3 regions of the Paracoccus sp. J56 genome follow, and region 2 is predicted to be linked to each of the others. Evidence: riboswitches for the same ligand, from Rfam matches in the RefSeq annotation. Region 2 holds a riboswitch; each other region holds the start of a gene.
The links. Region 2 has a riboswitch for cobalamin ahead of M511_RS13965 (TonB-dependent receptor plug domain-containing protein). Riboswitches for the same ligand answer to the same signal wherever they lie in the genome.

Region 1: another riboswitch for cobalamin. It lies ahead of M511_RS03725 (DUF1636 family protein); the one in region 2 lies ahead of M511_RS13965 (TonB-dependent receptor plug domain-containing protein).
Region 3: another riboswitch for cobalamin. It lies ahead of M511_RS05680 (ABC transporter substrate-binding protein); the one in region 2 lies ahead of M511_RS13965 (TonB-dependent receptor plug domain-containing protein).

Annotation. Positions count from the first base shown of each region.
Region 1 covers NZ_JAFL01000003.1:197,079-199,341, forward strand. The annotation lists gene cobO (cob(I)yrinic acid a,c-diamide adenosyltransferase) at 1-468, opposite strand, end outside; cobalamin riboswitch at 506-710, shown strand; gene M511_RS03725 (DUF1636 family protein) at 790-1,143, shown strand; gene cobW (cobalamin biosynthesis protein CobW) at 1,147-2,181, shown strand; gene cobN (cobaltochelatase subunit CobN) at 2,196-2,263, shown strand, end outside.
Region 2 covers NZ_JAFL01000019.1:40,862-43,124, forward strand. The annotation lists gene M511_RS13965 (TonB-dependent receptor plug domain-containing protein) at 1-1,142, opposite strand, end outside; cobalamin riboswitch at 1,278-1,493, opposite strand; gene M511_RS13970 (bile acid:sodium symporter family protein) at 1,651-2,263, shown strand, end outside.
Region 3 covers NZ_JAFL01000005.1:171,156-173,418, reverse strand. The annotation lists gene M511_RS05685 (metallochaperone AztD) at 1-416, shown strand, start outside; cobalamin riboswitch at 622-822, shown strand; gene M511_RS05680 (ABC transporter substrate-binding protein) at 991-2,010, shown strand; gene M511_RS05675 (FecCD family ABC transporter permease) at 2,007-2,263, shown strand, end outside.

The sequences.
Region 1 (2,263 bases), on a different contig from region 2:
TTCGCTGCGCAGAAAGACCAGCACCTCGTCCAGATCCAGATAATCATAGCGCAGGGCGATGTTGATCTCATCAAGCAGTACCATACGGATGCGGGGATCGCGGATCAGCTCTTTGGCCTTTTCCCAGCCGGCGCGGGCGGCGGCGATGTCACGCTCACGGTCCTGCGTTTCCCAGGTAAACCCCTCGCCCATGGCATAAAACTGGCACAGATCGCCGAAATGTCCGGTCAAAACCCGACGCTCGCCCGTGTCCCATGAGCCCTTGATGAACTGCACCACGGCGCAGGGCATCTCATGGGCGATGCAGCGCAGGATCATGCCAAACCCGGACGAGGACTTGCCCTTGCCCTTGCCGGTATGGACGATGATCAGTCCCTTTTCGCCCTGCTTTCCAGCCATCATCCGGTCACGCGCAGCTTTGATCCTGGCCATCTTCTCGGCATGGCGAAGGTTGTCTTCGGTCGGCATCGGGCACTCCTTTGCTTGACAAGTCGGGACCGGGCGCGCACAGACAAGGGGCGCTGGTTCCTGTCCTACGACAGGCTAAGAGGGAATGCGACAGGCAACCGCCTGGAAGCAGCCGCCCCCGCGACCGTGACCGGAAAGGTCGCCCATAAGCCACTGGCCAAAAGCCGGGAAGGCGGGACGACCGTGGGCTCCACAGGCCCGAATCCGCAAGCCGGGAGACCTGCCCGCGCAAAGGATTGACCGGCGGACGGGGTGTTCCTGCTGGGGCTTGGGGCATATGTCGCGCCCCCGCGCCCTGCCGCCATAACGGATGAAGGGCGCATGACAGTCACCTTGCATGTCTGCATCACCTGCCGCGCCGGCCTGCCCGTCCCCGACGGCGAGCCCGTGCCCGGCCTGCGTCTGTTGCAGGCGCTGACCGCCGAAACTCTGCCCCAAGGCGTGCGTATCGTTCCCGTCGAATGCCTGTCAGCCTGCGCCAATGGCGCGGCGATCGCGCTGTCGGGCCCGGGCCGGTGGACCTATGTCTATGGCAGCATGTCGGCTGATGACGCCCCCGAGATCATGCAGGGCGCCGCCGCCTATGCCGACGCATCTGACGGCATCGTCCCCTGGCGTGAACGCGTCACGATTTTCCGCAAGCGCAGCCTCGCGCGCATTCCTCCGATTGGGTAGCACATGACCGACCTGACCAAGACCCCAGTGACTGTCATCACCGGCTTTCTGGGCGCCGGCAAGACCACGCTGATCCGCCACCTGATGCAGAACCCGCAGGGCAAGCGGCTGGCAGTTCTGGTCAACGAATTCGGCACAATGGGCGTGGACGGAGAGATCCTGAAATCCTGCGCAGACGAAAACTGCCCGGCCGAAAACATCATGGAGCTGTCGAACGGCTGCATCTGTTGCACCGTCGCCGATGACTTCATCCCGACGCTTGAACGGCTGATGGCAATGCCGGTCAGGCCCGACCACATCCTGATCGAGACCTCGGGCCTTGCCCTGCCGAAACCGCTGCTTAAGGCGTTCGACTGGCCGGCGATCCGTTCGCGCATCACCGTGGACGGGGTGATTGCACTGGCCGATGCCGAGGCGGTTGCGGCAGGCCGTTTTGCCCCCGACGTGGCGGCAGTCGAGGCCCAGCGCGCCGCTGATGACAGCCTTGACCACGAAACGCCGCTTTCCGAGGTGTTCGAGGACCAGATCGCCTGTGCCGATATCGTCCTGCTCTCCAAGGCTGATCTGGCGGGCGAACAGGGGCTGGCCGCCGCCCGCGCGGTCATCGAGGCCGAGGCCCCGCGCAAGCTGCCGATCCTGCCGCTGGTTGACGGGGTGATCGACCCGCGCGTCATCCTGGGCCTCAATGCCGCGGCCGAGGATGACCTTGCCGCCCGCCCCAGCCATCATGACGGGGCCGAGGATCATGAGCATGACGATTTCGACTCGGTGGTGATCGAACTGGCCGAGATCGCGGACCCGGCTGATCTGGCCACCCGCATCGAACGGCTGGCGCGGGAACAGAACATCCTGCGGGTCAAGGGCCATGTCGCCGTCCTGGGCAAGCCCATGCGGTTGCTGGTGCAGGCGGTGGGCGAACGGGTGCGCCACCAATACGACCGGCCCTGGGGCGATGCCCCCCGCAACTCGCGCCTCGTCGTCATTGCCGAGCATGACGATATCGACGAGGCCGCGATCAGGGCGGTTCTGGCCGCATAAGCGCCGAATAAGCCATGCATGTCGTCTTTCGCGAAAGCCGTGGGCTGGAAGAAACCGAGGTTCCGACCGACCCCGGCCAAAG
Region 2 (2,263 bases):
TTGTCGAACTGGCCCTGATATTCCAGCGCCACCGATTTGCTGTCGCGCTCGTAACGGTTCGCCCCGTAAGCGTTCGAAGTTTCGTAAGTCTCGCGCTTTGCTTGCAGCGCCACGCTTAGTTTTTGCTGAGCATCGCGGACATGGCCGCCGTCCAGTGCCCAACTGCCGGTATATTTGATATCCCGCAGCCGCGAGGCATCGTCGTAATCCGGGACACCTGCGTTGAAATGATCTGCCGTCTGGTTCGAGCCGGACAGAACGAAGCGGTGCAAAAACCGCCCCTCCAGCGCCGCTGCCTCTAACCAGAGCGAACCATAGGTTTCGTTGCGTTTGGCGGTAAAGGGCGTATCAATCACATAATCATCGGGAGAGTCTACGGCGGTCCAGCTCGTCCCGTCATAGCCATATTCCTGCCAGCGGCGGCGCAGGGTAAAGCCCGCGCTTATCCCATCGGTCAATTCGTACGAGCCGGTCAGGCCCAGTGTGTCGTGGTCGTTGAAGTCGGTATCCCCGCCCGGGGTGCGGGATGTATCCTCGCCATCGCTGCGCCGTGACACGGCCGACAGGCTGATGCCGCCGCGCTCACCCCGCGCCTGCACATAGGCACTGGCCGTGCGGGTTCCGAGCCCGCCGACCTCGACCGTTCCGCCATAATGAAGGCCGGGGGTGCGGGCCTGGCGGGTGGTGATCGAGATCACGCCCGATGCGGCATTGGCGCCGTGGATGGTCGATTGTGGCCCGCGCAGCACCTCGATGCGCTCGATATCCTCGGCAAGCATTCCGCTGAAGGTATAGTCCCCGCTACCGGGAGAGTTGGCCTCGACCCCGTCGATCAGCACCAAGACATGGTTGGTCTCACCGCCGCGAATACGGATACTGGTCAGCGACTCTCCGGTCGAGGTGACAGACAGGCCGGGGACGGTGCGCAGCGCGTCCTGAACCGTGGTGACGCGGCGCTGTTGCAGATCTTCGGCGGTCAGGACGGTATAGGCGCGGCCATAGGCGCTTTCGACGACCGGAGAGAGGCCGCCCGACAATATGACCTGATCAAGGATCACGGTTTCGGGGACCTCCTCGGCGCTCACGATCACAGGCAGCAGCGCGGCGGTAATGGCGATAAGGGAAACGGTGGTTCTGAACATTCCGACCTGGCCTTTCCAGTGCGGGTCACTGACCCGCGAATTGCAGAATATCCCGTAAAGGCTCTGGGCTGAGCCTGCGGGATGGTGAATGTCACCTCTGCGGGATGGCCGCTTTCCTGGCGCACCCCGCGCCGGAAATGGGTGATCGCTGCGGCAGGTCTCCTGGCTTGCGGATCATTGCTCGGGCCGGCCTTCCCGGGTTTTATCCCAGTGGCATCATCGACCATCGCTCTCCGCATACAGTTGCGGGGGCAGCCCCGGACTTGCCCCGGTCCTTCGCGGACCATAAGGCGTACCGGCGTTCCCTTTTCATCCGGCTGAAGCGCCGGAACCGTAGCGGCTTTGCATTGCCGCACAGCAGCATCAGCTGTCAAGCGTCATCGCGGCAACAGCCCCTGGCGGTATGCTGCCCCTGCGTTCAGGGCGCAACGGCATGATCCGTGATCCCCGCCTTGTGCCCGCCGCCGATCTGTATGAGACAGGGGGCATCCGCGTCAGGAGGTCAGGGATGAACGCATTGAAACGGATCGGCATCGACACCTACATGCTGCTCTTGCTTGGCATGGTGTTGCTGGGCTTGTTCCTGCCTGCGCGCGGCATGGCGGCGGATCTGCTGTCAGGGGCGACCTTCTGGGCTGTAACGCTGCTCTTCTTTCTGTACGGAGCGCGGTTGGATCCGGCATCGGTCAAGGCAGGGCTGCTGAACCTGCGCCTGCAGGGACTGACCTTTGCCGCGACCTATGTGCTGTTTCCGTTGCTCGGGCTCGGGCTGGCGGCACTGTTTGGCCAGGTGCTGGGGCCTGAACTGACCATGGGCCTGATGTTTCTTGCCGTGCTGCCCTCGACGGTACAAAGCTCGATCGCCTTCACCTCGATTGCCTATGGCAATGTGCCGGCGGCGATCTGCGCGGCTTCTCTGTCGAACCTTGTAGGCGTGGTGCTGACCCCGCTGCTCGTCACCCATCTTCTGCATCAGGAAGGCGGAGGCGCAAGCCTCGACGCGATCCAGAAAGTCGCGGTCCAGATCCTGCTGCCTTTTGCCGTCGGGCAACTTACCCGCCGCTGGATCGGAGGTTTTGTTCGGCGTCACCGGTTACTGACCATGGTGGTCGACCGGGGCT
Region 3 (2,263 bases), on a different contig from region 2:
TGCAGATCTTTCTGGGCAATTTCGGACCCAAGGGCCTGGTTGTCATCGACCCCGAAGAGGCCCCGCATTATCGCTATATCGACCTGCCGTTCCGCCGGGTGGATTTCGCGCTAGACCCAGCCAGCCCCGCGACAGGCTATGTCCTGACCGAAGATGGCAGCCTGCACCGTGTGAACCTGCTTGACGCCGCTCTCAGCGACAGCACCAAGGTCACCGCGCCATATTCGATGGACGGCCACTGGAACGATCCGCGCCCGCGCATTGCCGTCGCCGGGGACGAGATCGTGCTGAGCGACCCGAATGCCGGGCTGATCCGGCGCATCTCGACCAAGGATTTCAGCGAGGTCGGCACCGTACCGGTCGAAGGCAGGCCATATAACATTGCCGTGGTCGGCGGCAGTGGCGTAACCCACTGATATAACAGCTGATCCGCTTTCATGACCTGACAATTTCAGATGCGCCGGCCGGGCTCCATGTGACGCGCATCATGCGAGGGCCGGAAAGGCCACGACAGGATACACCACTCCCCCATCCTGACGCGGTTTTCCTTGGCCCTTCCCGGCCTGTGGGGGCGGTCCCTGCCATGGAAGCCAGATTTACCTTGTTCATCCGCAATTTGGCGGGTAGTTGCCCGGTGTCGGTTTCCATATGGAATTGAAAGGGAATCCGCCACCGGACCTGTCCGGTGAACCGGAACTGCCCCCGCAACTGTAGGCGGCGAGGACATCCACGAAAATGCCACTGTGGCCATGCGCCACGGGAAGGCCGTGGAAAGCCCCGCGACCCGCCAGTCAGGAGACCTGCCGACACCCGTTTCAACGCAGCCCGGGCGGGGTGTCCGGGGAGGTGTTCGATGAATTTGCCCAAAGGGTGCCTTGCCGCGCCCGTCCCAGCCAGCATCAGGCCCTGCCGCAAGGCAAGGGCGCTTGTCAGTTTTTGGGCCGCTCCTCTCCTCCCGTCCCTGGCTGCCCTCACAACCGGAGACAATTCATGTTTGCCCGCACACTGACTGCCGCGCTGCTTGGCGCGGCCACCATGATCCTTGCCACCCTGCCCGCAGGCGCACAGACCCAATATCCGCTGAGGCTGCAAAACTGCGGCGTCGATCTGACCATCAGCCATGCACCTGACAGCGTGGTCAGTGTCGGACAGGCCGCGACCGAGATCCTTTATTCGCTGGGGCTGGCCGACAAGGTCCAGGGCACTGCCGTCTGGTTCAGCGAGGTCCTGCCCGAATACCGCAAGGTGAATGCCTCGATCGAGCGGCTGGCCGACAACGACCCGAGCTTTGAATCGGTGGTGGCGAAAAAGCCCGGCCTGGTCACTGTGCAATACGAATGGCACATCGGTCCTCAAGGAATCGTCGCCACGCGTGAGCAATTTGCCGATGTCGGCATCCCGACCTATGTGCTGCCCGCGGACTGCTGGAACAAAGACAACAGCAGCGGCTCGGACGGGACCCGCAATGCCATGTTCCAGATGGAATCCGTTCATGCCGGCGTTCTTGAACTGGCACAGATTTTTGACGTGCCGGAACGGGGTGAGGCACTGGTCGCCGATCTGAAGGCGCGCGAGGCGGCGGCAGTTGAAAACGCCCGGTCGCTGAACCTGAAAGATGCCTCGGCCGTGTTCTGGTTCTCGTCGGCCGAGATGGACGTTGATCCCTATGTCGCGGGCCGCAAGGGACCACCCGCCTATATGATGGAAAAACTGGGGCTGAAGAACGTCATCGAAAGCGATGAGGAATGGCCGACCGTCAGCTGGGAGACCATCGCCCGCGCCAATCCTTCGGTCATCGTCATCGCCCGGATGGACCGTCGCCGGTTCGAGGCTGACGATTACGAACGGAAGCTCGAGTTCCTGAAGTCCGACCCGGTAACCAGCCAGATGGAAGCGGTTCGCAATGACCGGATCGTGGTGCTTGACGCCCATTCGATGGACCCCTCGATCCGCAATGTCTCGGCGCTTGAAACACTGGCCGGGGCGCTGCCGGCCTTTAACCTCGAATGACGGTCGCGACGGTCCGCAGCTATCGCCCGCGCGCGCCCGGGTGGCGATGGATCTTGGCAGGCAGCCTTTTGACGGTGGCGATCCTTGCCGGGGTTATCATAGGCGAAATGCCCCTGCCCCCTGATACCGTGCTGGCGGTGCTGGCCAACAAGCTGTTTGGTGCCGGATATCCGGTGGACTCGATCAATGCGGCGATCATCTGGAATTATCGCATGCCGCGCACTTTGGTCGCGGCTGCCTGCGGCGCGGGACT